3 regions of the Rahnella sp. PCH160 genome follow, and region 2 is predicted to be linked to each of the others. Evidence: predicted binding sites of a transcription regulator. Region 2 holds the regulator's gene; each other region holds the start of a gene.
The links. Region 2 encodes PhoB, which activates phosphate uptake and scavenging genes when phosphate is short. Its sites were predicted from a motif close to CTGTCATAAAACTGNCNNAT; they were not measured.
Positions count from the first base shown of each region.

Region 1 (9,889 bases), 4.0 Mb from region 2:
CCTGACCGGAATTGCTGTTCACGTTTCCAGAATCATTCTTAACGCATTGATTTTTGCTGCTATATCTATCCCTTTCATTACAGGGGGTGATATATGCCAAACAAGAGAATCGCAATGCGTAAAATCCATGAAATTTTAAGGCTGCGTTTTGAGGTCGGCCTGTCATTCCGTCAGATAAGCCAGTGCGCCGATGTCAGCACAGGTGCCATCCAGAAAATGCTCAAACGCCTTGAGGCCTCCGGGATCTCCTGGCCGTTACCAGAGGGGATGTCAGAGCCCAGGCTTGCCAGCATGCTGTATCCGGACTCTGACAGTCGTCCCGGTGCGCTGGAAGATCCTGACTGGGCTAAAATCCATATGGAGTTGCGTAAGAAAGGCGTCACCCGCCACCTTCTGTGGGAAGAGTATTGTCAGCGGATGCCGATCCGGGCGTACAGCTACTCACAGTTCTGCTGCCGCTACCAGACCTGGTCCCAGTCACAGAAGCGCTCCATGCGCCAACAGCATCTCGCTGGTGAAAAATGCTTTATCGACTACTGTGGGCCCACGGTGGCGGTTATCTCACCCGAAACCGGTGAGTGCCGGCAGGCTCAGATCTTTGTGGCGGTGTTGGGGGCATCAAACTATACCTTCGCGGAGGCCACGTATACACAGTCGCTACCGGACTGGCTTCTCAGCCACGTCAGGATGCTGGAGTTCTTCGGCGGCGTTCCCGAAATCCTGGTCCCTGATAACCTCAAAAGCGGGGTTAATAAAGCCTGTCGCTACGATCCCGAACTGAATCCGTCCTACCAGCAACTGGCGGAGCACTATCAGGTCGCGGTAATACCGGCCCGCCCCCGAAAACCCAGAGACAAGCCGAAGGTGGAAGTTGGCGTTCAGATCGTTGAGCGCTGGATCCTGGCCCGACTGCGGCATCAGGTCTTCTTCTCGCTGGCAGAACTGAACCACTGTATCCGTACGCTGGTTACGGATCTCAACGAACGCCCCTTTAAAAAACTGCCCGGCAACCGCCGGGAAGCCTTCGACAGGCTGGACAAACCTGCGCTCAGGCCGTTACCGGTACAGCCGTGGCGCTACCGGCACATCAAAAAAGCGAAAGTGAATATCGATTATCACGTTGAATATGAACAGCACCATTACTCTGTGCCGCATCAGTACGTCGGCAAAACGGTGGAACTTCATGCCTTCGACAACCTGCTGGAGGTCTGGGCTGAGGGCCTGATGATCACCAGTCACCCGCGGCGTCTTCATCCCGGTAACAGCACCGCAGCAGAGCATATGCCGGAGCGTCATCGCCACCATCAGCAGTGGACGCCAGAGCGGTTGAAAAACTGGGCGGCAGGCGTGGGCTCCGACACGCTCAAGTGGGTCAGTGAGCGTCTGGTGGAAAAAGCGCATTCGGAGCAGGCCTACCGCCTGTGTCTGGGGTTACTGAGCCTGACGCGCGAGTATCCTTCTGAGCGCGTCAACAACAGCTGCCGGCTGGCTAATGCTGAGGGGCTAACCCGACTGAAGCAGATAAAATCGATACTGAAAAATAATCGCGACCTTGTTCCGGCGGACGGCGATCTGCATCCGTCTCAGGAACTTCCTCAGGAACATGAAAACATCCGTGGCCCACGCCACTTCCACTGAAACAGGGAACTCGATAATGCCACATACGCTGATGAAACAGCTGACTGAAATGAAACTGATGGGAATGGCAGCCGCGCTGTCCTCACAGATGGAACAACCCGGCACTTACGAAGAGCTCTCCTTCAGGGAAAGGCTGGCGTTGCTGGTGACGCGTGAATCTCTGGAAAGGGATCAGCGCAAACAGAAACGCCTGTTGCAAAAGGCCCGGCTGAGGCTTGAAGCCTCGGTTCACGACATCGACTATCAGCCGGTGAGAAACCTGGAGCGTTCGCGGATCGCTCAGTTAAGCCAGAACGAGTGGGTGGTCAGGGGGCAGAACCTGCTGATAACGGGTCCCTGCGGCTGCGGTAAAACCTATGTAGGCTGTGCGCTGGGCAACAACGCCTGCCAGCAGGGTTACAGCGTACAGTACTGGCGACTGAGCCGGTTGCTGGTTGAACTGACCCACAGCCGGGCAGACGGCAGTTACCGGAAACAACTTGCTCAACTGTCCAAAACGCAGTTGCTTATCCTGGATGACTGGGGTCTCGAACCGTTACTACCAGCGCAACGTAACGATCTGCTGGAACTGATGGACGACAGGTACGGTAAGAACGCCACGGTCATGATAAGCCAGCTGCCAACGGATGAGTGGTACGGTTGCGTTGGAGATAACACATTGGCGGACGCGATCCTTGATCGTCTGATGCATAACTCGCACCGTCTGGAAATGAAAGGTGAATCGATGAGAAAACGACTGGCACAGGTTGACTAAAAGTGAACGGTCGGTGTAATAAAAAGAAGTTAGGGCGCGTTAGGAAATAACGCATTCACGTTCAGCCGGAACGACCGTTCATCTTCGCCAGAATACGCAGATATCAACCCGAGACTCAACAGGTAACCATGCCTGCTCATTTTGCTTCTGATTTTTCTGACGTTAGCGCAGGCGCCACTGTGGGTACGCCGATGTTCGTTCCGGGAAAGGTGACATGTCAAGGCGGTAGCTCAGGGGGTGAGGGCGATCTGGTTCATATATCAATTATCCCGGGAATCCCCGGGGACGGGCAGTATATTGCGGGCATTCAGGACTTGCCTGAAGTGGGAATTAAAGTCCTTGATGGCGCGGGAACCCCTCTTTTAGTGAATGGAACGGAAGCGGTGACGATGACAACGCATAGGTCATCGGGAATGGGCATAGTCACAGGTACTTTCGACTTCCCGCTGCAACTTCAGTTGGTATCTCGAACCGGTACTGCGCCGGCTAACGCTAAAAAAGATTATTTTTCATTTTTAACGATTCAAATGAGCATGGATTAAGGGGAGGCAATGAAAAATAAATGGAATAAATGGATTTTTACACTGGGTTGTCTGCTTCCTTTTATGGCGAACGCAATAACTGTTGGCAGCAATTATCTTATAATTAACGTGCCCATTTTACCCAGCTCTTGCACGATAGCCACCGGTAAGAGCAACCTTGATGTTAGCCTGGGGCCTGTTACGAATAATACCTTAACCACGGTAGGGCAGCTAATAACCCCCGGGAAATCTTTTGATGTTTCCCTGACAGGTTGTAACAGCGGCATTATTGGTACAGTGATGACGTTTTCAGGCGCGACAGATAACGATCAACCCGCATTGCTCGCACTCAGTAACCCCAATGCGGCGGATACCGCAAAAGGGCTGGCCATACGACTGAGTGATAAAGCGAATAATATTATTGATATTAATAAAAAAATGACGCTTCAACCTTTGCTCCCGGGTGACAATACGATAACGTTTAATCTGGCTTACCAGGTAACCAAAGTACCTGTGACTACCGGCAATGCTAATGCCGTACTGTATCTCGATCTGACCTATCAATAGGGATAAAAAGATGAGTCATTATTTTACGAATATAAACTCAATTTTAAATGAGCTATTTTTCAAGAAATTGTCTTTGGTTACACCACTAATAATTTCATCATGCGCTCTTGTGACCTGTCAGGTATCAGCACATGACGTTACCGTGAATATTACCGGTGCCGTGACAGATGCAACCTGTACGGTATCTCCTGACTCTGTAAATAAAACGGTTTATTTAGGGAAAGTTCCGGCAAAAACTTTTTATCGTGCCGGGGGGAGTTCCCTGCCCGTGGCCTTTAACATTAATCTCGAAAAATGCGGGGCTATTGCCAATGGGGTCGTTATTTCCTTTTCAGGCACTCCCGATGACAGTATGACCGATTTATTAAAGCTCTCACCTGAAAGTTCCGCCAGCGGTATTGCTATCGAACTCATGGACGACACGCAACAATTGGTTGCTGTTGGCGGCAGTTCCCGGCCCTATTTAATTACAGGCGGCGCAACCACGGCATCATTGAAATTTTATTCTAAAATGGTCGCGAACGGTGAAAAATTTCAACCCGGATCGATTATCTCAAGCGTGACGTTTAATACATCATATCCTTAGCGGGTTTACATCAGACAGATGAAAAAACACATTACCCTTCAAAAAACATGGCTTGTTTTATTTTTCATGTGGTTATTAGCCTTGCTTCCTGCAAAAGGCTATGCCGGTGTCATGATTGGGGGCACCCGTTTTATTTATAATGAAAAAAGTGAAAACGGACTTGCATTTCTGGTCAGAAATACGGATGAAACACCGTATTTAATTCAGACCAGAGTGTTGCCTGATAAAACGAAAGGAAACGAAAATCAGGGCGCGACACAAAATTCGACGGGGGCAGACTTCGTCGTTACGCCCCCTCTTTTACCTCTCAGGAAGAAACAGGAGAATTATCTACGGATCATTCGTACCGGCGGGAACCTGCCTGCCGACCGCGAAAGTTTATTTCAGCTAAGCGTCGCGGCAATTCCTTCCGGACAACCCGGCACCCATGATTTGCAGGTCGCCATACGTTCAAACTTCAAATTGCTTTACCGGCCCGCTGGCCTGAAAGGCATACCCGACGATGCTTACCAGCAACTTACCTGGCAAAGACATAGCGCCTCTGTGAGAGTTGAAAATCCCACGCCTTATTATGTGACATTGTTTAAAATGACGGTAAATGGCAAAACGCAGTCTGCCGAAGGTGTGGTATCTCCCTTTTCTGCCCGCACGGAATCCTGGTGCCCGGCAAATGGGCCATGTCAGCTGCAATGGCAAAGCCTGGATGATACGGGCATACCCACCAAAGCCTGGAATATTGTACCGGTTGAAGTAGCAAAGACTGGAAATATAAAGCTATAAACTCTAGCCGGTAACATTAAAGTTTGTTGTTAAGTCCAGACTTACAGAAGAAAAGCAGGCGATTGACCGTATCGCATAGAAGGTATTGATAAAAATGGATTAGAAATATTGATTATTCTAAAATGGAGTGTTGAATGATAATTTTAAAAAACTTCGAAGATTATAAAATTTGGTTTCACGAAAATTACGTCTGCGATATCGTCGAAGACATTGAAATAGAAGAATGGATCCAGGAGGATAAACCCTTAGAATACCCGTGTATTGTGTATAGTTTCCCAAGAGAAAAAAATGAAATCTTGGGGAAAACGGTTTTCATTACGCTGAAAGAGATAGAATCCTGGTGCAATTCTTTACACTACTTAGAATCATGACCTGTAATTTAATACGAAAAGCGCCTTAAAGTCATTAAATCACACGCTCACATACTTTGCTTAAGATTTCAACTTCAGAGTATTAAAAATGATCAGCGACAGCCTTATTCCAAATCTGGATAAAATAAGTTCATTTGATTTTAATTTACTTTTTATTTTCGAAACTATATTCACCTATAATAGCGTTTCGATTGCGGCAAAAAAATTAGGATCCAGCCCTTCCTCTGTGAGTCAATCTCTTAACAGACTGCGAATTTACTTTTCAGATCCCCTTTTCATTCGAAAAGGACAAGGTCTGATCCCGACGACCGTAGCAATTAACTTACATGAAAGAGTCAGAGTTGAATTAGGTGCACTGGTAAAAAGCCTGTTTACCGTCGCAGAGTCTGAAATGAATCATAACTTTATGATTTACTCTTCACCCTATACCGCGCAACGTATTTTGCCTAAGATAGGCTCCGTATTATTCGAAAAAAACTTACCCTACGAATTGACACACATTCCTGCAAATGCTGCATTGGATGCAGGCGAAGACATTCTTACCTACCGTAAAGCAGATCTCGTTTTTGACACTAAACCCTATTACAGCAATTCAACCGTCACAACATTATATATGGAAGAAAACATCATTGCTGTATGCCGTAAATCTCACCCCCGACTTGGTACATTCCTGAGTAAAGAAAACATGGTTCATGAAAAATTCATACGTTTCAACATAAATACACCCGGAGTGCAAAAAACGCAGGTCGATATTGAGGAGAGTTTGCCTGGCCGTATTTTTAATTTCACCAGCAGTTCTATAGATGTCAACGCAGCGGTTGCTGAAATTACAGACTCAGTAACTTTTATCAGCGAATGGTTTTTCAATAAATTTGGGGAGAGTTATAATTTAAAAAAGCTCGATACGGGTTTTGAACTAAAACCCATTAAATACTTTATGACCGATAATAAAAGCGCAACAAACAATGCACACTTTGCCAAGTTCATTGATGTTGTGAAAAAAACAATCAGGGATGATTTGGTCACTAATCATTTATCACTCCCTGTCAGTTAAGCTCTTACGTAAATTTTACGTCATTCAGTAAACGAAATCTTCTGCCGTGCAAGGTGTGAAATCCTGTTTCATGCCATTTTGCTCATGAGCATTTCTTCAGGATCAGATCCTGCGCGCACGCCCACGCCGAGCTCCACGCCCACTGGAAATTGTAGCCCCCAGCCAGCCGGTCACGTCCACAACTTCACCAATAAAATACAGGCCCGGCACTTTTGCCGCAGCCATGGTTTTGGAAGACAGTTCACGCGTGTCGACACCCCCCAGCGTCACCTCTGCCGTGCGGTAGCCTTCGGTGCCGTTCGGCTGCATCTGCCAGTTTTGCAATTGCTCAACCAGCTCGGCCTGTTGCGATACGTTCAGTTGTTTCAGCGTGACGTCCGGCAACTGGCCGAGCGTTTGCAGGCATTCCACCAGGCGCTTCGGTAACTGCATCGCCAGCGTATTTTTCAGGCTCTGGTTCGGGTGCTCCTGCCGCTGCGCATTGAGAAACGCCGCCAGATCGACATCAGGCAGTAAGTTAACGCTTACAAACTCACCAGGTTGCCAGTAGCTGGAAAGTTGCAGAACGGCCGGACCGGACATCCCGCGATGCGTAAACAGAATGCTTTCGCGGAATACGGTGCCATCCTGTGCGGTGAGCACAGCAGGCACGGAGACGCCTGAAAGCGTTTGCAAATGGTCGAGCAGTGGCTTGTGCAGCGTAAATGGCACCAGACCGGCGCGGGTCGGTAAAACTTTCAGGCCAAACTGTTCGGCCAGACGATAACCGAAAGGCGACGCCCCCAGCCCCGGCATGGAAAGTCCGCCGCTGGCAACCACAAGTGAGTGAGTACTTACAGTTGAGCCATTCACGTTGATAATAAAGCCATCTTCAGTTTTCTGAACCTCAGAAATCACGCTGCGCAGACGCACTTCGACATTCCCCCGCTCACATTCTTTATCCAGCAACCCCACAATTTGCGTCGCGGAATCATCGCACAAAAGCTGGCCGAGGGTTTTCTCGTGCCAGGCGATGTTGTAGCGGTTGACCAGATCGATGAAATCCCACTGGGTATAACGCGCCAGCGCGGATTTACAGAAATGCGGGTTTTCTGAAAGATAGGCAGCCGGTTCGGCATACAGATTGGTGAAATTGCAGCGACCGCCGCCTGACATCAGAATTTTTCGTCCGGTTTTTTTGCCATTATCCAGCAGCAGAACCCGGCAGCCACCCTGTCCGGCCTGCGCTGCACAGAACATGCCTGCCGCACCCGCACCAATGACTACCACATCAACCTGTTCCACTTTTGGCCTCTCTTTACGAAAAATTCAACGACGTTTTAGACAGGACTTGCGCTGTCCGAATGGGCTTTGGCCGCATTGCGACGCGGATTGTAAGGGACTGACGCCCCTTAAACCAGCCAGAGAGGGGGTTTTCTGAACGTCGTAAGTAAATGTTTCAGAGCCAAAAGAAGGAATAACGTTTTGATATTTAAAATATTAATTGAAACAAACTCAAATATTGAACTGTTTTTAGTCAAAAAAATGTCATATTTTCCTTTTCCCGTCCCCCTGTTCTCGCAGATAATGCGCGGCGTTCATGACCACTAACTGGCGTAACAATTATGCTGCATCTATTTGCCGGGTTGGATATTCATACCGGTTCGTTATTGATTCTCGCGTTACTGTTTGTTCTGTTCTATGAAGCCATTAACGGTTTCCATGATACGGCCAACGCAGTAGCAACCGTCATCTATACCCGGGCAATGCGTTCGCAATTAGCGGTCGTGATGGCAGGGGTATTTAACTTCTTTGGCGTCCTGCTCGGTGGTTTGAGCGTGGCCTATGCCATTGTCCACTTACTGCCAACCGATTTGTTGCTGAATGTAGGCTCCGCGCATGGCCTTGCCATGGTGTTCTCTATGTTACTGGCGGCGATCATCTGGAACCTCGGCACCTGGTATTTCGGTCTGCCGGCTTCCAGTTCTCATACCCTGATCGGCGCCATTATTGGCGTGGGTTTGACTAACGCGCTGTTGACCCACACATCGGTGGTTGATGCGTTAAACATCCCGAAAATGATCGGCATTTTCGCCTCACTGATTATCTCGCCGCTGGTGGGGATGATTATGGCGGGCACCATGATTTTCCTGCTGCGTCGCTATTGGAGCAGTAATAAAAAACATGCCCGTATCCACCTGACGCCTGCAGAACGTGAAAAGAAAGACGGCAAGAAGAAGCCGCCATTCTGGACCCGTATTGGCCTTATCCTGTCAGCGATCGGCGTGAGTTTCTCGCACGGTGCGAACGATGGTCAGAAAGGTATCGGCCTGATCATGTTGGTATTGATTGGTGTGGCTCCGGCGGGTTTCGTGGTGAACATGAGCGCGACCGGTTACGACATTGCGCGTACCCGTGACGCCGTGACGCACCTCGGTCAGTACTATTCGCAACATGTTGATGCGGTGCCGCACGTTGTGGCTCAGACGCCTCTGGTGCCTGCTCCTGACGTCAATATCGCCCTGACCGACGAGACAAAAGTGTTCCACTGTGACAGCAGCCATGCGCTTGATGCGATTGGCCGCGCGCAGACACTGCTGACCAATCTTCAGTCTTACAGCGACCTGGCACCGGACGAACGCAGCCATATGCGTCGCCTGCTGATGTGTGTTTCTGATACTGCCGATAAAGTCGCTAAGTTGCCGGAAACGTCAGCGGCGGATAAACGCTTCCTCGGCGAGCTGAAAACCGACATTCTGCAAACCGTCGAATATGCACCTATCTGGATCATCATCGCAGTGGCTCTGGCGCTGGCGCTGGGTACCATGATTGGCTGGAAGCGCGTGGCGACCACCATCGGTGAGAAGATTGGTAAGAAAGGCATGACCTACGCACAGGGCCTGTCTGCGCAGATGACGGCGGCGATTTCGATTGGCGTTGCCAGTTACACCGGTATGCCGGTTTCCACCACGCACGTATTATCCTCTGCGGTTGCAGGCACTATGATTGTAGATGGCGGCGGTGTACAGTCTAAAACTGTTAAAAACATCGCGATGGCGTGGATCTTAACCCTGCCGGTGTCGATTGTTCTTTCAGGCGGGCTGTACTGGATTGCGCTGAAGCTTATCTGATGAATGTCCGTGTTCAGGCACGGATGTAAAAAAGGCGGCCTTGTTCTTTGAACAGGTCGCCTTTTTTTATTCCCTTTTTCACACATTCCTCGCAACGATTTCAGACGTTTTAGTACCAGATCAGCATCGCGATCATGCTCGTCAATATCAATCCGACCAGTGCTGTCGTCAGGACAAACTGGCCGCGAACTCGCTCACATCGGCGAATAAACTCTGGGTCGTGATGTTCAACATAGCGCTGAGCATAAATATAGCGAACCAGTCTTATTTGCTTGCTCGGCTGACCGTGGGAAGTAAAGAATCCCCCGCCGTCCACATACTGGTAAAGCAACGGATCACATCCCCGAAGCACCACCAGCAACCCGCGCAAAGACGAGTAATAACGCAGCATATTCACCACACACACAAAACATAAAGCCCAAAACAGCGCAACGGGACTGATCATGATTCCCCCTCAAGGCGAACTGACACCGCGCAATGCCGCCCAAAATCTGCTGCACACCCGACG
Region 1 is NZ_JBLOGT010000001.1:760,871-770,759, forward strand. It holds gene istA (IS21 family transposase) at 94-1,638, shown strand; gene istB (IS21-like element helper ATPase IstB) at 1,652-2,392, shown strand; gene ACM5QY_RS03530 (hypothetical protein) at 2,521-2,934, shown strand; gene ACM5QY_RS03535 (fimbrial protein) at 2,944-3,480, shown strand; gene ACM5QY_RS03540 (fimbrial protein) at 3,491-4,066, shown strand; gene ACM5QY_RS03545 (fimbrial biogenesis chaperone) at 4,085-4,846, shown strand; gene ACM5QY_RS03550 (LysR family transcriptional regulator) at 5,306-6,271, shown strand; partial or broken gene ACM5QY_RS03555 (BaiN/RdsA family NAD(P)/FAD-dependent oxidoreductase) at 6,354-7,555, opposite strand; gene pitA (inorganic phosphate transporter PitA) at 7,876-9,381, shown strand; gene uspB (universal stress protein UspB) at 9,491-9,826, opposite strand; gene ACM5QY_RS03570 (hypothetical protein) at 9,825-9,889, shown strand, end outside.
Region 1: a site for PhoB is predicted at 7,785-7,804, ahead of pitA (inorganic phosphate transporter PitA). Genes of this name have one in related genera too.

Region 2 (9,889 bases):
TCTGGCCGCCGGCGTGCCGGGAACCGTACTGGGGATGGACACCGTGCAAAAGGAATACGGCAAACTGACCCGCCAGCAGGTGATGGCTCCGGCGATTAAACTGGCGCGTCAGGGCTTTGTGCTGACCCGTGCGGATACCGATATTCTTGATACGACGGTTAAACGTTTCAAAGAAGATCCGGAAGCCGCACGTATTTTCCTGCGTAAAGACGGCAGCGCCCTGCAACCCGGTGACAAACTGGTGCAGACCGATTTAGCCAATACGCTCGAATCCATTTCTAAACACGGACCGGATGCTTTCTATAAAGGTAAAATCCCGGCAGCCGTCGAAGCAGCATCCAAAAAAGGCGGCGGCATCCTGACTGCAGCGGATTTCGCCAGTTACAAAGTGACCGAAGACACGCCAATTACTTGTAGCTATCGCGGATACAAATTTGTTTCAGCACCACCTCCAAGCTCCGGCGGTGTGACGATGTGTGAAATTCTCAACATCGTTGAAGGCTACGACCTGAAAAGCATGGGCTTCAACTCGGCGGCGTCCATTCACACCCTCACCGAAGCCATGCGCCACGCTTACATGGATCGCAATACCTATCTCGGCGACCCGGAGTTCGTGAAAAACCCGGTCGACCGTCTGGTCAGTAAAAGCTACGCCGAAGAAATCCGTAAGAAGATAGAAGCGGATAAAGCGACGCCATCCACGCAGGTTCAGCCGGGTATGGAACCTCACGAGAAACCGGAAACGACGCATTATTCCATCGTCGATAAAATGGGCAACGCCGTTTCCACCACTTACACCGTCAATGGCCGCTTTGGTTCCGTGGTGATTGCGCCGGGAACCGGCTTCTTCCTTAACGACGAAATGGATGATTTCACGACAAAAGTGGGCGAGAAAAACCTGTACGGTCTGGTGCAGGGAACGAAAAATGCCATCGCCCCCGGTAAGCGCCCACTATCATCGATGAGCCCGAGCCTGGTGACCAAAGACGGCAAAATCTTCATGGTTCTGGGTTCACCAGGCGGTTCACGTATCATCACCATCACGCTGCAAACCGCGCTGAACGTGATTGACCACGGAATGCCTCCGCAGGAAGCGGTCGATGCACCGCGTATTCATCATCAGTGGCTGCCGGACGAAGTGTATTACGAGCAGCGCGGTGTTTCGCAGGACAGCCTGAATATCCTGCAAAAAATGGGATACAAAATGGTTGAGCAAACGCCGTGGGGAGCTACGGAACTGATTCTGGTGGGTCTGCCGGGCGCTGCGGGCGTGACGCCGGTGAACTCAGGCAATGACTCGGCGGTGTCGGGGAAAGTCCGGGAAGGCTATCTGTACGGCGCGAATGACGTGCGGCGCCCTGCCGGCGCTGCCATCGGTTACTAATTAGGGTTACTATTTTCCGTAAATGTAAAAGCCCCGATATCGTGATGATATCGGGGCTTTTATTTATCTGCCAAATGTAAGTACTTGCTTACGCTTTGTGGCTGAGCGCCAGCGCTTCTTTCTTACGGTCGTTACGCAATTTGAAGCGGTAACCGACCAGCAGTACCACGACCCAAATCAGACCGACATACAGCGACACGCGGGTATCCGGGAAGTAACCTATCAGACCGATGATAAACACCAGGAAGATGATCCCGAAGACCGAGGTATAAACACCGCCACGCAGCGGGAATTCCAGCTCTTTGACTTGCTGTTTGCTGAGCTTGCGGCGGAAACCAATCTGCGAGAACAGGATCATAATCCACACCCAAACGGTCGCGAAAGTCGCCAGCGATGCAATCACCAGGAAGACGTTGGAAGGCATGATGTAGTTCAGATAAACCGCCACCAGCAGCGCCGCCATCATCACCAGAACCGTGACCCACGGCGTGCCGAGACGCGAAACCTTGCTGAACATTTTAGGCGCCTGCCCCTGCTCTGCCATACCGTGCAGCATACGACCCACGCCGAACACATCACTGTTAATCGCAGAAAGAGACGCGGTGATCACGACGAAGTTCAGAATGGTTGCCGCCGCAGCAATCCCCATATGCTGGAACGTCAGCACAAACGGGCTGCCCTGCGTACCGACCTGATTCCACGGGAAAATTGACATAATCACAAACAGCGTACCCACGTAAAACACCAGGATACGAAGTGGAACGGAGTTGATGGCTTTCGGAATGGATTTCTTCGGATCTTCCGCTTCACCGGCGGTAATACCGATGATTTCGATACCGCCATAGGCAAACATCACCAGTTGCAACGACAGGATCGTGCCCATGATGCCCTGACTGAAGAAGCCGCCGTTGGTCCACAGATTGTGGATACCGGTCGCCTGCCCGCCGTTGCCAATGCCCCAGAAGATGATGCCGAAACCGGCAATGATCATGATGATGATGGTGAACACTTTGAAGAAGGAGAACCAGAACTCCAGCTCACCGAATACCTTCACGCTCACCAGATTGATAGCACCGATAATCAGCACAACACTCAGTACCCAGGTCCATTGCGGCACATCCGGGAACCACACGCCCATGTAAATACCGAACGCCGTCACATCGGCAATTGCGACAATTAGAATTTCAAAACAGTAGGTCCAGCCAGTGATATACCCGGCCATCGGCCCGAGATAATCCTGCGCGTAACGGGAGAACGACCCGCTCTGCGGATTATGGACGGACATCTCACCCAATGCGCGCATGATGATAAACGCGATAATTCCGCCGACCAGATACGCCAGCAGCACGCTCGGCCCTGCCATTTTGATAGCATCGGCAGATCCGTAAAATAACCCGGTACCGATGGCTGAGCCCAGTGCCATAAAGCGAATATGGCGCGTTGTCAGGCCACGTTTTAGCTTCGTGCCTGGCGCTTCTTTTTGCTCTGTTGGTTGTTCAGCTTCTTGCTGCATGTGCATTAACCCGTATGTTTTTTAAATATCAAAAGTGCATATTCTAAAAATAAGCTTTATTTTCTGCCAATGAAAAAGCCACGGAAGATTCTCCGTGGCCCGATTGGCGAAACATTCAGCAGACTAATTATATTTTATGCCGTTGAACATTCACCAAATGATCATTGGTGCGCAGTGACGCTACGCGGGCCGCTGATTTTGTCATAAATACCGACCAGCACCAGCATTAATAATGACGGTGGCAACCAGGCAAGACCCTGCGCCGCCAGCGGCAGATTCGCGGTCCAGGCGGGCATCAGGTCTGTAAAAGCAGACGCTTTGATACCGTCAACAATACCGAAGACCAGGCTGACAACCATTACCGGCGCGACGATACGCGTAGTGTTGTTCCACCAGCGCAGCGTGAAGCTCAGAACCACCAGCGCAATACACGGCGGATAAATTGCAGTCAGAACCGGCACTGAAATTGAAATCAGATGGCTCAGGCCCAGGTTGGACACCAGCATAGAGAACAGGCCCAGAATGAAGACCAGCGTCTTATAAGATAGCGGCAGATACTGAGCAAAGAATTCAGCACAAGCGCAGGTCAGGCCAACCGCAGTCACCATACAGGCGATGAAAATCAGCGCGCCGAGGAAGAAGCTTCCGACGCTGCCAAAAGTATGTGCCACGTAGGCATGCAAGATCACCGCGCCGTTGGTTGCATCCGGCACCAGCGAGGCGCTGTTTTCGCCAAGTTTGAAGAGGCTCAGGTAGACCAGCATCAGGCCGATACCGGCAATCAGCCCCGCCAGAACGGTGTAACGGGTCAGGAGTTTGGCATCGGTCACGCCACGCGAACGTGCTGCGTTAACGATAACAATCCCGAAGACCAGCGCGCCCAGCGTATCCATGGTCAGATAGCCATTAACAAAACCGCTGGAGAACGGCACCGTCTGGTAGGCATCAACCGCAGGCATTGACTGACCGGCAGGCCACAGCAAGGCAGCGATACCCAACGCACCCAGCGCGACCATTTTCAGCGGAGCAAGGAAATGCCCGACGGTATCGAGCAAGCGGCCCGGATACAGAGAGACTCCGATCACCAGCGCGAAATAAATCACGCTGTAAATCAGCAGAGGCAGCGGGCCATCACCGGTCATTGGCGCGATACCCACTTCAAAGGAAACGGTCGCCGTACGCGGCGTGGCAAACAGCGGGCCAACAGCCAGATAACATACCGTTGCCAGCAGAATACCGGCACCACGACCAATTGGCGTACTCAGGGCGTCAACACCGCCACCGACGCGCGCAAGGGCAATCACGGTCATCACGGGAAGACCCACCGCTGTGATCATAAACCCGGCAGCAGCCCACCAGACTTCCTGACCCGCCTGCAAGCCAACCATTGGCGGGAAAATGATATTTCCTGCCCCGACGAATAAGGCGAAGGTCATGAAGCCCAGCGCCAGAATATCTTTATTTGTTAAACGAGTACTCATGATTGGTGTCGTGTTGCCTGTTCAAATGAATAAAGTGTCCGATGCTGTCGTCGTGCCACACCGTCAGAAGGATGAATGGCGTTGTCATTGCCAGAGAGCACCAAAATGAGGACCGGAGTGAGCTTAAAACGCCTGATGATATGCAGATGAATACGTTGTTATGCAGGGAGTATCGAGCGACAGCGGGGCTTAAGGTAAACGTTTATAGCGCAGAAAGGCAAGTCGCGATCCAAAAAGCAGAGTGTTCAACCATATTAATGCATCAAAGCAGTAACAATCACTAAATACCGTACGAAACACGCAATATGATATGTATGATTTTTAAACTAACAAAGCACAAGATATGCTCCGATTAGACGATAATTGCGTGAAATCACCATGAAAAGGTCATTTCACGCACAATATCCAGAATTTTTACGAGGCCAGAATTTATCCAGTTCCCGGATTTACCAGACGCGGGCGGCGATATCCACCACCCGTTTCAGTTTTTCCCACTGCTGCGCTTCGGTCAGGCTGTTGCCCTCTTCTGTTGACGCGAAGCCACACTGCGGGCTGAGGCAAATCTGGTTAATGTCCAGATATTCAGCCGCTTCGGCGATGCGTGCTTCCACGGTTTTCGCCAGTTCCAGCTCGCCGGATTTGGTGGTAATCAGCCCCAGAACCGCCTGCTGATGGCCCTTCTTAATGAAACGCAGTGGCTCGAAACCGCCTGAACGTTCATTGTCATATTCCAGGAAGAAGGCGTCGATATTCACACCGCCAAACAGAATCTCTGCCACCGGCTCGTAGCCACCTTCAGAAATCCAGGTTGAACGGAAGTTACCGCGGCAAACATGCAGGCCAATCACCAGATCATCCGGTTTACCGGCGATAGCTTTGTTCAGCACGTCAGCGTAAGTACGCGCTAACGCCTCCGGAGAGTCGCCACGCTCGCGGATTTGTTTCTTCTGATCTTCAGAGCACAGATACGCCCAGACGGTATCGTCGAGTTGCAGATAACGGCAACCGGCATCATAAAACGCCTTAATCGCGTCGCGGTAAACCTGCGCCAGATCGTCAAAATAGTCTTTCAGATCAGGATAAACGTCTTTGCTGATGGCGTTACGGCCACCGCGGAAATGCATCACGCTCGGGCTGGGAATGGTCATTTTCGGCACAGCCGTTCCGCTGATGCTTTTCAGGAAACGGAAGTCTTCCAGCATCGGGTGCGAACCAAAACCGAGCTTACTCACCACTTTGATGCTGCGCGCCTTCGTCTGCACGCCGTTGAACTGGATCCCCTGAACGGCGTCATACCCTTCCACGCCTTCCAGACCCTCAAAGAAGTCAAAGTGCCACCACGCACGGCGGAATTCGCCATCCGTCACCACTTGCAGACCTGCTTCACGCTGCAAATCCACCACACGGCGGATTTCAGTGTCTTCCACCGCGCGCAGCTGCGCTGCATCAATCTCACCGGCCTGAAACTGTTTGCGGGCTTCTTTGATCGCGGCCGGACGCAGGAAACTGCCAACGACGTCAGCGCGGAACGGAGGGGTTGTACGTTGCATGAAAACTCCTTATGCCATCACGCCTCTGGCGGAATGCAAATGATTTACAACGTAAATAATTACGCTGCGTTATTTATAGACATCTGGATGTCTAAACGGCTTTAAGGCCATACTGTCATGCAGTCTGTTCACCCACAACAGAGGAATTTTCATGGGACGTGAAATAAATTCATGATCAGGAGACAACATCACGCATAAATAGAAATGAAAAAGCCTGCTATCGGCTGATAACAGGCTTTAAGGATATGGCGGAAATTAAGGTTTTACGGAGACTGGAGAGTCTGAACCCTGTGGAACAATCAATTTTGGTGCCAGCGTAAACATAAACCGCGTGCCGACGCCGACTTCGCTGAGCACTTCGAGTTTGGCGTTATGATGGCTAAGTGCATGTTTCACGATAGCCAGCCCCAGCCCGCTGCCGCCGGTCTGGCGTGAGCGCGCTTTATCGACACGGTAAAAACGTTCGGTCAGACGCGGTAAGTGCTGGGGCGCAATGCCCGGCCCGTTGTCGCTAATCTGGAACTGCGCACCGTGCTGAATTTGCTGCCAGCTGACTTCAATCCGTGTGCCCGGCGGAGTGTGATTCACGGCGTTATACACCAGATTCGACACCGCGCTGCGCAGTTGATCTTCATTGCCAAAAACTTTCAGCTTCTCGTTTACGCGAAACACCACTTCATGTTTCCCGCCGCTTAACGTCTGCACTTCCCGCTCAAGCATGTTGAGCATCAGCGGAATATCAACTTTCTCGTGCATGTCGATATTGGCGGAGGCTTCGATTTTCGACAGGGTCAGCAACTGTTTCACCAGCCCATCCATGCGCCGCGTCTGTTCCTGCATCGTATCCAGCGCTTTGGTGCGGAACGGCTCTTCCAGTTTGGCGTCTTCCATCATTTCCAGATACCCCTGCAACACCGTCAGCGGTGTGCGAAGTTCATGGCTGACGTTCGCGAAGAAGTTACGTCGTGCGCCTTCGAGCTGACGCATCTGCGTCACGTCGCGCGCAACCATCAGAAGCTGCCCCTCGGAATACGGCATCACGCGAAACTCCACGTAATGTTCGTTATTGAGTTGCAGGTTGAGGGCACGGCTGAAGTCGCGCGTCTGGATCCAGGTACGGAATTCCGGATAACGGAGCAGGTTAAAAATGTGCTGCCCGTTGTCTTCCGGCCAGCGAAATCCCAGCAGATCCTGCGCCAGTCCGTTACACCAGAAAATATTGCCCTCTTCCGTCGCCAGAACCACCGCATCCGGCAGCGATTCAGCCCCGCTGCGGAAACGTTTGATCAACTGGCCTAATTCACGACGACGTCGCCGGTTACGCATCTGCATCTGGTTAAGCCCGTAAAACAACGGTTCCCAGCTCCAGCGCCCGTTCGGCGGGGTGATGCTGCGGTCAAGCCACAGCCAGTGAGAGAGTTTAAGCTGGTTGTAATAATTCCAGCCCAGCGCCGCAGCCAGCGACGCAAAAAGAAGCCAGCCGAAATGGCCGACAAAGACACCGAGGATCAGCGCTGGCAGGCAAAAAAGAAACAATTCACCGGCCAGACGTTTCCATGATAAACGTTCTAACACACAGATTCTCCGCTGTGGGACTCAATAACGCGTTGAGAAACGATATCCGGTACCACGAACAGTCTGGATCATTCTGTCATGTCCACTGGTTTCCAGCGCTTTACGCAAACGACGAATATGCACGTCTACCGTGCGATCTTCCACATAAACGTTAGTGCCCCACACGTTATTGAGCAACTGTTCCCTGCTGTAAACGCGTTCGGAGTGGGTCATAAAGAAGTGTAACAACTTAAATTCGGTCGGCCCCATGTCGAGCGCCTGCTCGTTGGCCATCACCCGGTGAGACGACGGATCCAGGCTCAGCCCCTGCATGTCGATCACTTCTTCCACCGCCATTGGCGAAATCCGGCGCATCACAGCTTTAATACGGGCGACCAGTTCTTTGGGTGAAAACGGTTTGGTGATGTAATCATCGGCACCGACTTCCAGTCCGCGCACCCTGTCTTCTTCTTCACCGCGTGCGGTCAGCATCATCACCGGAATTTCGCGGGTGAGCGCTTCACGTTTAAGGTGCTTAATAAACTGAATACCGGAACCGCCGGGTAACATCCAGTCGAGCAGGATCAGTTCAGGGTAAGGTTCCACTAACTGGCCAATCGCTGAATCAAAATCTTCAGCCTCTACTGCCTGATATCCATTCTGTTCCAGTACAAAACACACCATTTCACGGATTGGAGCTTCGTCTTCAACCACCAATATACGTCTAGCCATCGTAGGTCCTGCCAATAGGTTAGCGATCTTTTATTTGATTGCGGGCGCCATTATGCGTCAGTTTTGTGACAGATTTATGAATGAAAATGATGGTCCATTTAAGGCAAATATGACAGATAAATTCTTGCCATCCTGCTGAAATTGGTCTGATTTATCGGGGACAGGTTCCCCCGCCGACGTTTATACTTTGCCCCATTGTCGTCATACAGGGTTCACACGGGAGTCTCATGCGCCTGATCCACACCTCCGACTGGCACCTCGGTCAGTACTTTTTCACCAAAAGCCGCGCCGCTGAACATCAGGCCTTTTTGCGCTGGCTGACCGGTCAGGTGCAGCAACATCAGGTGGACGCCGTCATTGTCGCCGGTGACATCTTTGATACCGGTTCACCGCCCAGTTACGCCCGCGAGTTGTATAACCGCTTCGTGGTGGAATTACAACACACCGGCTGTCAGTTAATAGTACTGGCCGGGAATCACGATTCCGTCGCCACGCTCAATGAATCCCGTGAACTGCTTTCGTGCCTGAATACGCGGGTGATCGCCACCGTAGGCGAAAATCTGGATGAGCAGGTCTTGGTGCTGAACACGCGCGAAGGCCAGCCCGGCGCGGTGTTGTGTGCGATTCCGTTTTTGCGCCCGCGTGATTTACTGGCCAGCCAGGCCGGGCAGTCCGGCAACGATAAGCAGCTCGCCTTGCAGGAAGCCATTGCGGCGCATTATGACGCGCTGTATCAGGTCGCGCAGGCCAAACGTCAGGAACTTGGCGTGCCGCTGCCGATTATCGCCACCGGCCATCTGACCACCGTCGGCGTCAGCACGTCTGACTCCGTGCGCGACATCTATATAGGCACGCTCGACGCCTTCCCGGCGCAGGCGTTTCCCCCGGTGGATTACGTGGCGCTCGGGCACATTCACCGCGCCCAGTGCGTCGCGAAAACCGAACATATCCGTTACAGCGGTTCACCGATTGCGCTAAGTTTCGATGAGCTCAGCAAAACCAAAAGCGTGTACCTGATTGATTTCGAAGGCGATACGCTTAACGCCATCGACACGCTGGAGATCCCCGTTTTCCAGCCGATGCAGATCATCAAAGGCTCGCTGGCCGACATCGAAAAACAGCTGGCGCAGTTTGCAGAAGGCGATGCAGATAAACCGGTCTGGCTGGATATCGAAGTCGCCACACAGGATTATCTCAGTGATATCCAGCGGCGTATTCAGGCTCTGACGGCAGATTTACCGGTGGAAGTGGTTCTGCTTCGCCGCAGTAAAGAACAGCGTATTAACAGCATCGAACAACAGGAAAAAGAAACGCTCAGCGAACTGAGTGTGAGTGACGTGTTCGAACGGCGTTTGGCGCAGGAAACCGACCCCGACGAACCGCGTCAGGCGCGGATGCGCACGCTGTTTGCTCAGGTTGTCAGCCAGGTCACCCGCGGCGAGTCCGCAGAGGATGCCGCACAATGAAAATTCTCAGTCTGCGTTTAAAAAACCTGAACTCGCTGGAAGGTGAATGGAAAATTGACTTCACCGCAGAGCCTTTTGCCAGCAACGGATTATTCGCCATCACCGGCCCGACCGGCGCGGGGAAAACCACCCTGCTCGACGCCATCTGTCTGGCGCTCTATCACCAGACGCCGCGCCTGAACGTCACGCCGAGTCAGAATGAACTGATG
Region 2 is NZ_JBLOGT010000001.1:4,776,328-4,786,216, forward strand. It holds gene ggt (gamma-glutamyltransferase) at 1-1,384, shown strand, start outside; gene proY (proline-specific permease ProY) at 1,473-2,897, opposite strand; gene brnQ (branched-chain amino acid transport system II carrier protein) at 3,059-4,378, opposite strand; gene ACM5QY_RS22380 (cobalamin-independent methionine synthase II family protein) at 4,825-5,928, opposite strand; gene phoR (phosphate regulon sensor histidine kinase PhoR) at 6,184-7,503, opposite strand; gene phoB (phosphate response regulator transcription factor PhoB) at 7,525-8,214, opposite strand; gene sbcD (exonuclease subunit SbcD) at 8,442-9,680, shown strand; gene sbcC (exonuclease subunit SbcC) at 9,677-9,889, shown strand, end outside.

Region 3 (9,889 bases), 2.2 Mb from region 2:
CGGTAAGTTTGCGCCAGTTTTTGCCCGCCGAATAACCAGCCCTGAACGCGGTCATTCCAGCGCGACATCGCCCACAGGACTTTGTCGACTTCGTCGCCGTCCTGCAAATTACAGCCGGTCAGCATAGAAACGGCACCCAGCGTTAATCCGGAGCGCAGCAGTAAACGGCGCTGGATATTCACCAGTTGCTTACGCTGATCGGGCTCCACAATGATTTTTGGCCGTTGTGATTTTTCACTCATCGGCACTTTCCTCTTTATTCATTGCCTTGCCACCGGTAATCATCGCCACAAATGTTTTGGGCACCAGCAGCACCATCAGGACATGAATGACCACAAACAGCATCACGCCACTCATTGCAAAAAAGTGTACATAGCGGGCAATATCGAAACCGCCGAACAGCCACACCAGCCCGCTGAACTGCACCGGTTTCCAGATGGATAAACCGGATAACACCAGCAGAAGGCCGAGCACCAGAACACCGCTGTACATGAGTTTTTGCACGGCGTTGTACTGGCCCAGTTTATGAGGCAGATGAAAGGTCAGGGCGCTAACGGTATCGCGCCAGACGGTGCGGGGTGAAAACGGGAAAAAGTCCCGTTTGAAATGGCCGCTGAAAACGCCCCACAGCAGATAAAACAGGGCATTAGCCGCCAGCAACCACATCACGGCGAGATGCCAGGCGATATTACCGCCCAGCCAGCCGCCGAGCGTGGTGCTTTGCGGAAATGTAAAGGTGAACAGGGGGTCTGCGTTATAAATCCCCCAGCCGCTCATCACCATGCCGATCATTGCCAGAAGATTAATCCAGTGGCTGATGCGCACCGGCCAGGAATGGATCCTGCGTTTTCGAACTGAAGAGGGCTGAGGTTTCACGATAAATATCCTGATGATTTGACTGATTACATCGGTGGCGCGATGCCATCTTTACCGGCAGCAATTCCACGGGCAACCAACGCGCCTTTGTCATCTTTCATGGCGAACAGCACGATTTTAGTGCCCGGCTTCAGCAGGCTGCGATCGCCCGGTGCCAGCAGAACGACCGGTACATCGTCAGGTACGACAACGGTTTTTTCTGCATCGTGATATTTCACGGTGAGCGTGCGGCCATTGCTGTTGACCAGTTTGCCGACGGTGCCGTTGGTCATGGTGTTGATTTTGCCGTCAGCGGATTCAAACGGGTTGAAGCCTTCACCGCTGCCGCGCAGACTTGGCGCAAAGACATGCACTTCCAGCGCTTTCAGCGTGCCGTCAGACTGTGGAACCGCTGCCGTACCGATGAAACTGTCGGGTTTGATGTCGCTGATCTGCCCTTTGGTGACCGCGTTGATCTTGGTCTGATCGGTCAGTTTCACGTCGAGCTTTTCACCCTGACGGGTGGTGATTTGCACAGATGAATCATTAACTGAATCAATGGTTCCGCGTGTAGGCTTAATCACGTTATCGGCCGCAAAAGCCGACGTCATTCCGCTGCACATCAGCAGGGAACCCAGTAATAAACCTGCAAGGCGTGTAGGTGTGTTCATTATCAACTCTCCATTTTCTAGCGTGATTTCATTCTGTTAGATGAATCACTGAACATGCCAGTGATGTGTAACTTCTTTAAGAGTGGACGATAAACCGGGATCGGTTGATGACAAATTGATGACAAAATTGTCATCAAAGGTGTCTGATGAAACTGATAAACTTCCTCTGAATCATTCTTTGGGAGAATGGTCTTGAGGCGCCGAGGGCCTGAATGCGGATACTGGTGATAGAAGATGATGTCAGCACAGGCGACTACCTGAAGAAAGGGCTGACGGAGGCGGGTTACAGCGTAGATCTGGCGCGTAACGGTGCCGACGGCCTGTTTCTGGCGCTGGAAGAGGGCTATGACACCGTGATCCTCGACGTCATGCTGCCCGGCCTTGATGGCTGGCAGGTGATGGAAGTCCTGCGTAAAAAAAGTGATGTGCCGGTATTGTTCCTGACCGCGCGTGACGAAGTGCAGGATCGCATTCACGGGCTGGAACTTGGCGCCGATGATTATCTGATCAAACCGTTTTCCTTCACCGAACTGGTGCTGCGCATCCGCACCTTACTGCGCCGTCCGGCGGCACGCGAGCCGGATACGTTTTCTGTCGCGGACCTGAATCTGGACGTGCTGCGCCGCCGTGTAACCCGTCAGGATCAGACCATCGCGCTGACCAATAAAGAGTTCATGTTGCTGGAGTTGCTGATGCGTCGTGAAGGCGAAGTGTTGTCGCGCACCATGATCGCCTCGCAGGTTTGGGACATGAATTTTGACAGCGATACCAACGTCGTGGATGTCGCGATTAAACGTCTGCGCGCCAAAGTGGATCGCGCCTTTGAGGCGAAACTGATCCATACCGTGCGTGGAATTGGCTACGTGTGTGAAGTGCGCAATGACTAACGTGATGAAAGAAACTGCCCGCCCGTCGGCGTCAAAACGGGCGATGTCGCTGACCTTGCGGGCCACATTGTTGTTCGCGCTGATTGCTTCGCTGGTGGTCAGTGCCGTCGGTTTTTATCTTTATTATTCGATTGATAAAGAACTGGAACGCCGCGCGGATTATCAGGTCAGCGGGCGTGTTCAATATTTCCGTCATCTGCTGGCAAATGAATTCCCTTTGTCGCAACTGAGCCGGAATCCCGGTTTATTTGAAAACATGCTTGGTAACGAGCGCGATATTCTGACTTTTCGTCTCGAAGGCCAGCCGCCGCTGATTAACGTCAACCCTTCGCAATTGATATTACCGCCGGTTGCGCCTGTGCCTGAGTGCCAGCCGCTGACCCTGGAAACCGTGCATCACCTGAATGCACCGGACGGTACGCCGGTGCGCTTTGCCCGCGCAGACGTGCGGATCGAGGATGGCAGAACGGTCGAAATTACCGGTGCGCATTTCATGACGGAAGAGTCCCGCCTGCTGGAAACATTCCGCTGGGAAATCATTGGCGCTGTGCTGTTTGCATATTTGCTGGTCGCCGCCTTCGGCTATGTCGTGATCCGCAAAGGGTTAAAACCTTTGCGAAACATGGCGCAGGAGGCCACGAAAATTCATCCCTCCAGCCTGTCTACCCGGCTGAGCACGGGAAACGCGCCGCAGGAATTGCAGCAACTTATCCATTCTTTCAACGACATGCTGGAAAGGCTGGCAGAAGGCTATCAGCGTCTGACGCAGTTTTCAGCCGATCTGGCGCATGAAATCCGTACACCGGTGGGCGCGCTGATGGGGCATTGTCAGGTTGCGCTTTATCAGCCGCGCTCTGTGGAAGAGTACGAAACGCTGCTGGCGAACAACATGGAAGCGCTGGAACGTATTTCCCGCATGGTGGAAAACATCCTGTTTCTTGCCCGTGCAACCGATGCGCGGTCCGTTTTAACAATCACCAGTATTGATGTTTCATCCGAAATTATCCGTATTCAGGAATATTTCGAAGGTCTGGCAGAAGAACGGGAAATGGTGCTGGTCGGCGAAGGGCAGGGAATTTTGTACGCCGATGCCATTTTGTTTCAGCGCGCGATAAGCAATCTGGTCGCCAACGCCGTGCGCTATGGGCACGAAGGCAGCACCATCACGATAAGCGCACAGCCGCTGGCGAAAGGGATGGAGATCCATGTAACCAGTCAGGGCAATCCTATTTCACCTGAAAAACTGGGCAAACTGTTCGACCGCTTCTACCGGGCTGACGCATCGCGCAGCGAAGGCGGCAGTTCCAGCGGTCTCGGATTATCGATCGTTCAGGCCATTATGGCGCTGCATCAGGGAAGTGTCGGGGTCACGAGTTCTGCGCAAGGTGAGACGAGATTCACGCTGTCATTCCCCGGGCCAGTATCTGATCCGGATCACAGGCTTTCTTAATAATCCTTCAACGGCTCCAAAAATGTTCAGAAAAGGTAAGTGTGAAAACAATTTTTACTTATTGAAAAGTAAGGCTTTCGTTAATTTAGTTACATTATCACATTAGCAGAAGGGTTTGCAGTTGAACAAAAATGCTCGTCCCGGGGTCTGAATAGTCCTAAGGAGTGGGTTTTATCCTCCGGTTCGAACGGTCAGTACGACCTAAACAGACTCACAAAAGAGCCATTTATTACTAATGCATAAAATACGTACACTTTCGCTGCAAAGCATTTCTTTGTTCATAGCACTCTATCTTGGGATCTTGTTAAACCTTCCGATTTTCCTCCGTCGTTATCAGCAGCTGCATTATGACAACCTGTTGTCGATAACGGTCGAAATGGTGGCGTGTTTTGCTCTGGTTTACTTCCTTTGTATGCTGCTCTCCTATACCGGCAAAACGGTTTTCCGTGTGCTGATGACCGCTATTGTGATTTCCTCGGCTGCAGCCAGCTATTACATGATCCTGTTCAACGTTGATATCGGTTACGGGATTTTGGCTGCGGCGCTGGCTTCTGACTCCATTGATTTATCCAAAGAGTCCATCGGCACGCATTTTGTCGCCTGGACTGCGCTGGTCAGCCTGTTACCGGTTTTGTTGCTGTGGTTCAGCACAATGCCTGGCGCGGCGTTCAGGCATACCACCTTCAAAAAAGTGGCGGTGAAAACCGGCCTGCTGGTGCTTTCTGGCTTGCTTTGCTACATGCCGCTTCGCCTGATGGGGAAAGTGCAGGACAGCCATGACAAAGTGAACAACCGCATGATGGCGAGTTACGGCGGCGTTGTGGCGGGCACTTACTCTCCGTCCAACTGGCTGTCCGCGCTGGGGCTTTACTCTTACAGCAGCTACAGCCAGGCGGAAGACACCAAAAATCTTTATGACCCGGCGAAACATTTCACCTATACCGCACCGGCGGATGCCAAAGATATGTATGTGGTATTCATTATTGGTGAAAGTGCGCGTCGCGATCATATGGGTATTTACGGTTACGACCGTGACAACACGCCAAATCTCGATAAAGAGAAAAATCTGGTCGCGCTTCAGGGCTATTCCTGTGATACCGCCACTAAGCTTTCCCTGCGCTGCATGTTTGTGCGCGAAGGCGGAGCCTCCGAAGCGCCACAGCGCACGTTAAAAGAGATGAACGTCTTCTCCGTGCTGAAAAGCAACGGCTGGAGCGCGGAGTTGTATTCCATGCAAAGTGAAGCCTGGTTCTACAATAAAACCCGCGCCGATGATTATTCGTTACGTGAAAACATCGCCTCTGAAAAACGCAATGCCGGCAAGCCGGTTGATGACATGTTGCTGGTCGATGAAATGAAAGATTCGATGGCCAATCATCCGCAGGGCAAGCACCTGATTATTCTGCATACTAAAGGCTCGCATTACTTGTATTCAGACCGTTATCCGCGCTCATTTGCCAAATATCAGCCGGAATGCATGGGCATCGATGATTCCTGTTCAACGCAGGAAATGATCAACGCCTACGACAACACGCTGCTGTACACCGACTACTTCCTGTCGCAGGTGTTTGATCAGTTGCGCGATAAAAATGCGATTGTTTTCTACGCCTCCGATCACGGCGAATCTATTTCCAAAAGTATGCATTTCCACGGTACGCCGCGTGACCATGCGCCGGTTGAGCAACGGACTGTCCCGATCATGGTGTGGGCGTCAGACAAATTCCTGTCTAACGATCAGAACAAGGCGAGTTTTGAACAGCTGCAAAAAATGGCGGCTGAAAAGAAACCGGCTTTCCATGAAAAGCTGTACGACAGCATTCTCGGCTGTATCGGCTACACCTCGCCAAACGGTGGAATTGTCGAGCAGCACAACTGGTGCCATAAGCCTGATCCGGCAGTACCTGCGAAGTAAAATCCTCAAAATCACCGCCTTTTTCTGATGAATGAAAAAGGCGGCGACATCCTTCTGGTCGGTGCCTCGTTTTTAAGCCACAATCGGTGAGTAATTTTAAATTTTGTTTTTTATCAGGGCTGATAACCGATGCAAGCACTCCGAATTATCGTCTGCGTTCTGACGGTCATCATGACCTTATTGACGCTGCTTCCTCTTTCCAAAAATCAGCGCTGGTGGGTGCGAGTGTGGGATTTTCCGCGCCTGCAAATGGTTTCCCTGTGCCTGCTTTTTCTGCTGACTGAACTGCTGATCTTGCCGTTTGACGGCGTGCTGACCGGCGTCGTGATTATCCTGACGGTCGCCTGCATGGCATATCAGGGTTGGTGGATTTTGCCGTATACCCGTTTATACCGCGTGCAGGTGAAAAAAACGGCTTCCGACGGCCATTCACGCATCAAAATTCTCAACAGTAATGTACTCACCACCAACCGACAGACCAAGCAGTTGCTCAGTCAGATTCAGGAACACAAACCAGACATTATTGTGCTGCTGGAAACGGATCAGTGGTGGGAAGACCAGATGTCTCCGCTGGAGGCTGATTACCCGCACAGCCTGCGTTGTCCGCTGGATAATCTGTACGGCATGCATGTCTATTCCCGTTTGCCGATGCACGGCGAGCAGATCCAGTTTCTGGTGGCGAAAGACATCCCTTCGATGCATTTCCGTGCTGAGTTGCCATCGGGGGAACAGGTGGTACTGCACTGTCTGCATCCGAGGCCGCCAAGCCCGACCGAAGCCGATGAATCGACCGCACGCGATGGCGAGCTGATCGCCGTCGGGCATACCGCCGCGAAAGCGCATTTCCCGACCATTGTGACCGGCGACCTTAACGATGTGGCGTGGTCGCGTACCACCCGTTTATTCATGAAAATCAGCGGATTGCTCGACCCGCGCCGTGGCCGGGGTATGTACAATACTTTTCACGCCAGCTATCCGTTTTTGCGCTGGCCACTGGACCATGTTTTCCACAGCAGAGATTTCACGCTGATTGACCTGAAACGGCTCGATTTCATGGGCTCCGATCACTTCCCGATCCTGGTTGAACTGGCACTGACGCCTTGTCTGGGTAAAGATCAGGAACCGCTGGAAATCGAAAGCGACGACCTTCAGGAAGCGCAGGAAAAACTTGAACTTGCTGGCGTAAAGATTACGGACATTTATCCGGCGAATAAAAAGTAACGTGAGGATTAACGGGCGCTAACCATGACCACTGAACGCGATCGTTTGCCGCTGGCTGAAGATTTACGGGTTTTTCTGGCGGTCGTGAACAAGCAAAGTTTCGCCGCCGCGGCGACCGAATTAGGGCAGTCTCCGGCCTATATCAGTAAGCGCATTCAGATCCTCGAAGAGGCGCTGAACACCCGTTTACTGCATCGCTCGACCCGTGGCGTTCGCCTGACAGACGACGGCGAACGCGCGCAACGCTGGGCGCTGCAAATTCTCGATACCTTCGATCAGTTCATCGGTGATGTTTCAGACTCCCGCAGTGAGGTTCGCGGCAACGTGCATATTTGCAGTTCGTTCGGCTTCGGGCGCTGTCACGTCGCGCCCGCCGTCGCCGAACTGGCAGAACGTTATCCGCACTTAAACCTGCGCCTCGATCTGTTTGACCGTGTGGTTGATCTGGTCGCTGAAGGCATTGATCTCGAAATTCTAGTCGGTGATGACATTCCCGAACAACACATCGGTAAAAAGCTGGCGCAGCACCAGCGCATTCTTTGTGCCTCACCGCAATATTTGGCCGCGCACGGCGAACCCGATTCACCCGACGCCCTGACGCAACACCAGTGTCTGGTTCTCAAAGAGCGCGATAACCCGTTTGGGGTGTGGTCGCTGACGGGCGTGGGTGAAGAGCAGCGTATCCGTGTAAAAGGCGTGCTGTCCTCTAACAGCGGCGAAGTGGTATTGCAATGGGCGCTCAAACACCACGGGATTATTCTGCGCTCTGAGTGGGATGTCCGGCCTTATATCGACCGGGGCGAACTGGTACAGGTATTACCGCAGTTTTCCCAGCCTGCCAGCGTCTGGGCGGTCTATCCCACACGGCTGGCAGATTCCGCAAAACTGCGGGTTTGCGTTGAATTCCTGCATCAGCGCTTTAGCCAGTTACTGCAATAACGTTTTCACGCCAGCCACGGGTTACGCTGCAAATGCGCCTGCTGAAATTCACGGATTTCATCGCTGTGGCGCAGCGTATTGCCCACCGAATCCAGACCGTTGAGCAGTGACATTTTGCTCAGCTCGTCGATGTTGAAAGCGATCTCTTTGCCATCATGCAAACTTATTGTTTGCGCCGGTAAATCGACGGTAATTTTGTTGCTATCCGCCTGCGTAACCTGTTCAGCCAGCTGCGCCCACTGCTCCGGGAGAGCTGCACGGTGAGCACGCCGTTACGCTGGCAGTTATCAAAAAAGATCCCCGCAAACGTGGTGCCGATCAGCGCCCGTATTCCCAGCTGTTTCAGCCCCCACACCGCGTGTTCACGGCTTGACCCACAGCCAAAGTTCGGGCCGACCAGCAGGAATTTTGCTTCCTGCCACGCAGACTGATTGAGGATAAACGTCGGATCGGGCGAGCCGTCAGCCAGAAAGCGCAGGTCGAAAAACACGCCTTGATCCAGCCCGTTGCGGTCGATGCCTTTCAGAAATTGCTTCGGCATAATCACATCGGTATCGACGTTAGCCGCAGGTAAAGGCGCGGCTGCGCCGGTTAAGACGTTAAATGCTTGCATGATTTTCTCCTCACAGGTCGCGAACATCGGTCAGATGACCGCAAATTGCGGCGGCGGCAACCATCGCAGGGCTCATCAGATGGGTTCGCGCACCTGCACCCTGACGGCCTTCGAAGTTACGGTTGGTGCTCGACGCACACCGGTCGCCCGGCGACAGCACGTCGTCGTTCATCGCCAGACACATCGAACAGCCAGACTGCCGCCATTCAAACCCCGCCTGAATAAATACCTCCGCCAGCCCTTCGGCTTCGGCCTGCGCACGCACCTGACTGGAGCCGGGAACGATCATCGCCCGCACCGCGTAGGCCACTTTTTTGCCGCGCACAACGTCGGCAGCGGCACGCAAATCTTCAATGCGCGCATTGGTGCAGGAGCCGATAAAGGCGTGGCTGATGCCGATACTGTTCAGCGGCTGACCGGCACGTAACCCCATATAACTGAGCGCACGTTGCAGGTCTTTGCGCCGTGAGGCATCCGGTTCAGATTCCGGATCGGGAACGCGCCCGCTAATCCCCAGTGCCTGATCCGGGCTGGTACCCCAACTGACCATCGGGGCGATGTCTCCGGCGCGCAGTTCCACTTCGCGGTCGAAAACGGCGTCCGGGTCGCTGCGCAGCGTGCGCCAGACTTCTACCGCCTCCTGCCATTGCTGGCCTTTTGGCGCACGCGGTTTGTTTTTCAGATAAGTAAATACTTTGTCATCAGGCGCCATAAACGCACCGCGCGCACCGGCTTCCACTGCCATATTGCAGATGGTCATGCGGCCTTCGACGCTCAGCATGTCGATACCCTGACCGCAGAATTCGATGGCGTAACCCGTTGCTCCCGAAGCCCCGATTTTCGCCACCAGCGCCATTACCACATCTTTGGCGGTAATGCCGTTATGCAGCGTGCCATTCACCGTCACGCGCAGGGTTTTCAGGCGTTTGTAGACCAGCGTCTGGGTCGCCAGCAAATGCTCAATTTCCGATGTGCCGATACCAAACCCGAATGCGCCCAATGCGCCATACGTGGTGGTGTGGCTGTCACCGGCGGCAATCACCATACCCGGCAAGATAAAGCCCTGTTCCGGTGCGACAACGTGTTCAATACCCTGACGGGAATCGAGAATATCAAACAGCTCGATGCCAAATTCTGTGCAGTTCTCGGCCAGATATGACACCTGACGCGCGCCACCGGCATCGGGCATCTGGCGTGTGCGCAAAGGCGTTGTCGGGTTGACGTGATCGACCACCGCCAGTGAGGTTTCCGGCCGCCATACGCGACGGCCGGCGTCACGCAAACCGCTGAAAGCCTGCGGGCTGGTGTACTCATTAATCACCTGCCGGTCGATGTACAGCA
Region 3 is NZ_JBLOGT010000001.1:2,540,657-2,550,545, forward strand. It holds gene ACM5QY_RS11760 (molybdopterin-dependent oxidoreductase) at 1-242, opposite strand, end outside; gene ACM5QY_RS11765 (cytochrome b/b6 domain-containing protein) at 235-876, opposite strand; gene ACM5QY_RS11770 (hypothetical protein) at 903-1,526, opposite strand; gene ACM5QY_RS11775 (heavy metal response regulator transcription factor) at 1,739-2,413, shown strand; gene ACM5QY_RS11780 (heavy metal sensor histidine kinase) at 2,406-3,863, shown strand; gene eptB (kdo(2)-lipid A phosphoethanolamine 7''-transferase) at 4,099-5,775, shown strand; gene ACM5QY_RS11790 (endonuclease/exonuclease/phosphatase family protein) at 5,905-6,996, shown strand; gene ACM5QY_RS11795 (LysR substrate-binding domain-containing protein) at 7,021-7,935, shown strand; partial or broken gene leuD (3-isopropylmalate dehydratase small subunit) at 7,941-8,548, opposite strand; gene leuC (3-isopropylmalate dehydratase large subunit) at 8,559-9,889, opposite strand, start outside.
Region 3: a site for PhoB is predicted at 1,632-1,651, ahead of ACM5QY_RS11775 (heavy metal response regulator transcription factor). Genes of this name have one in related genera too.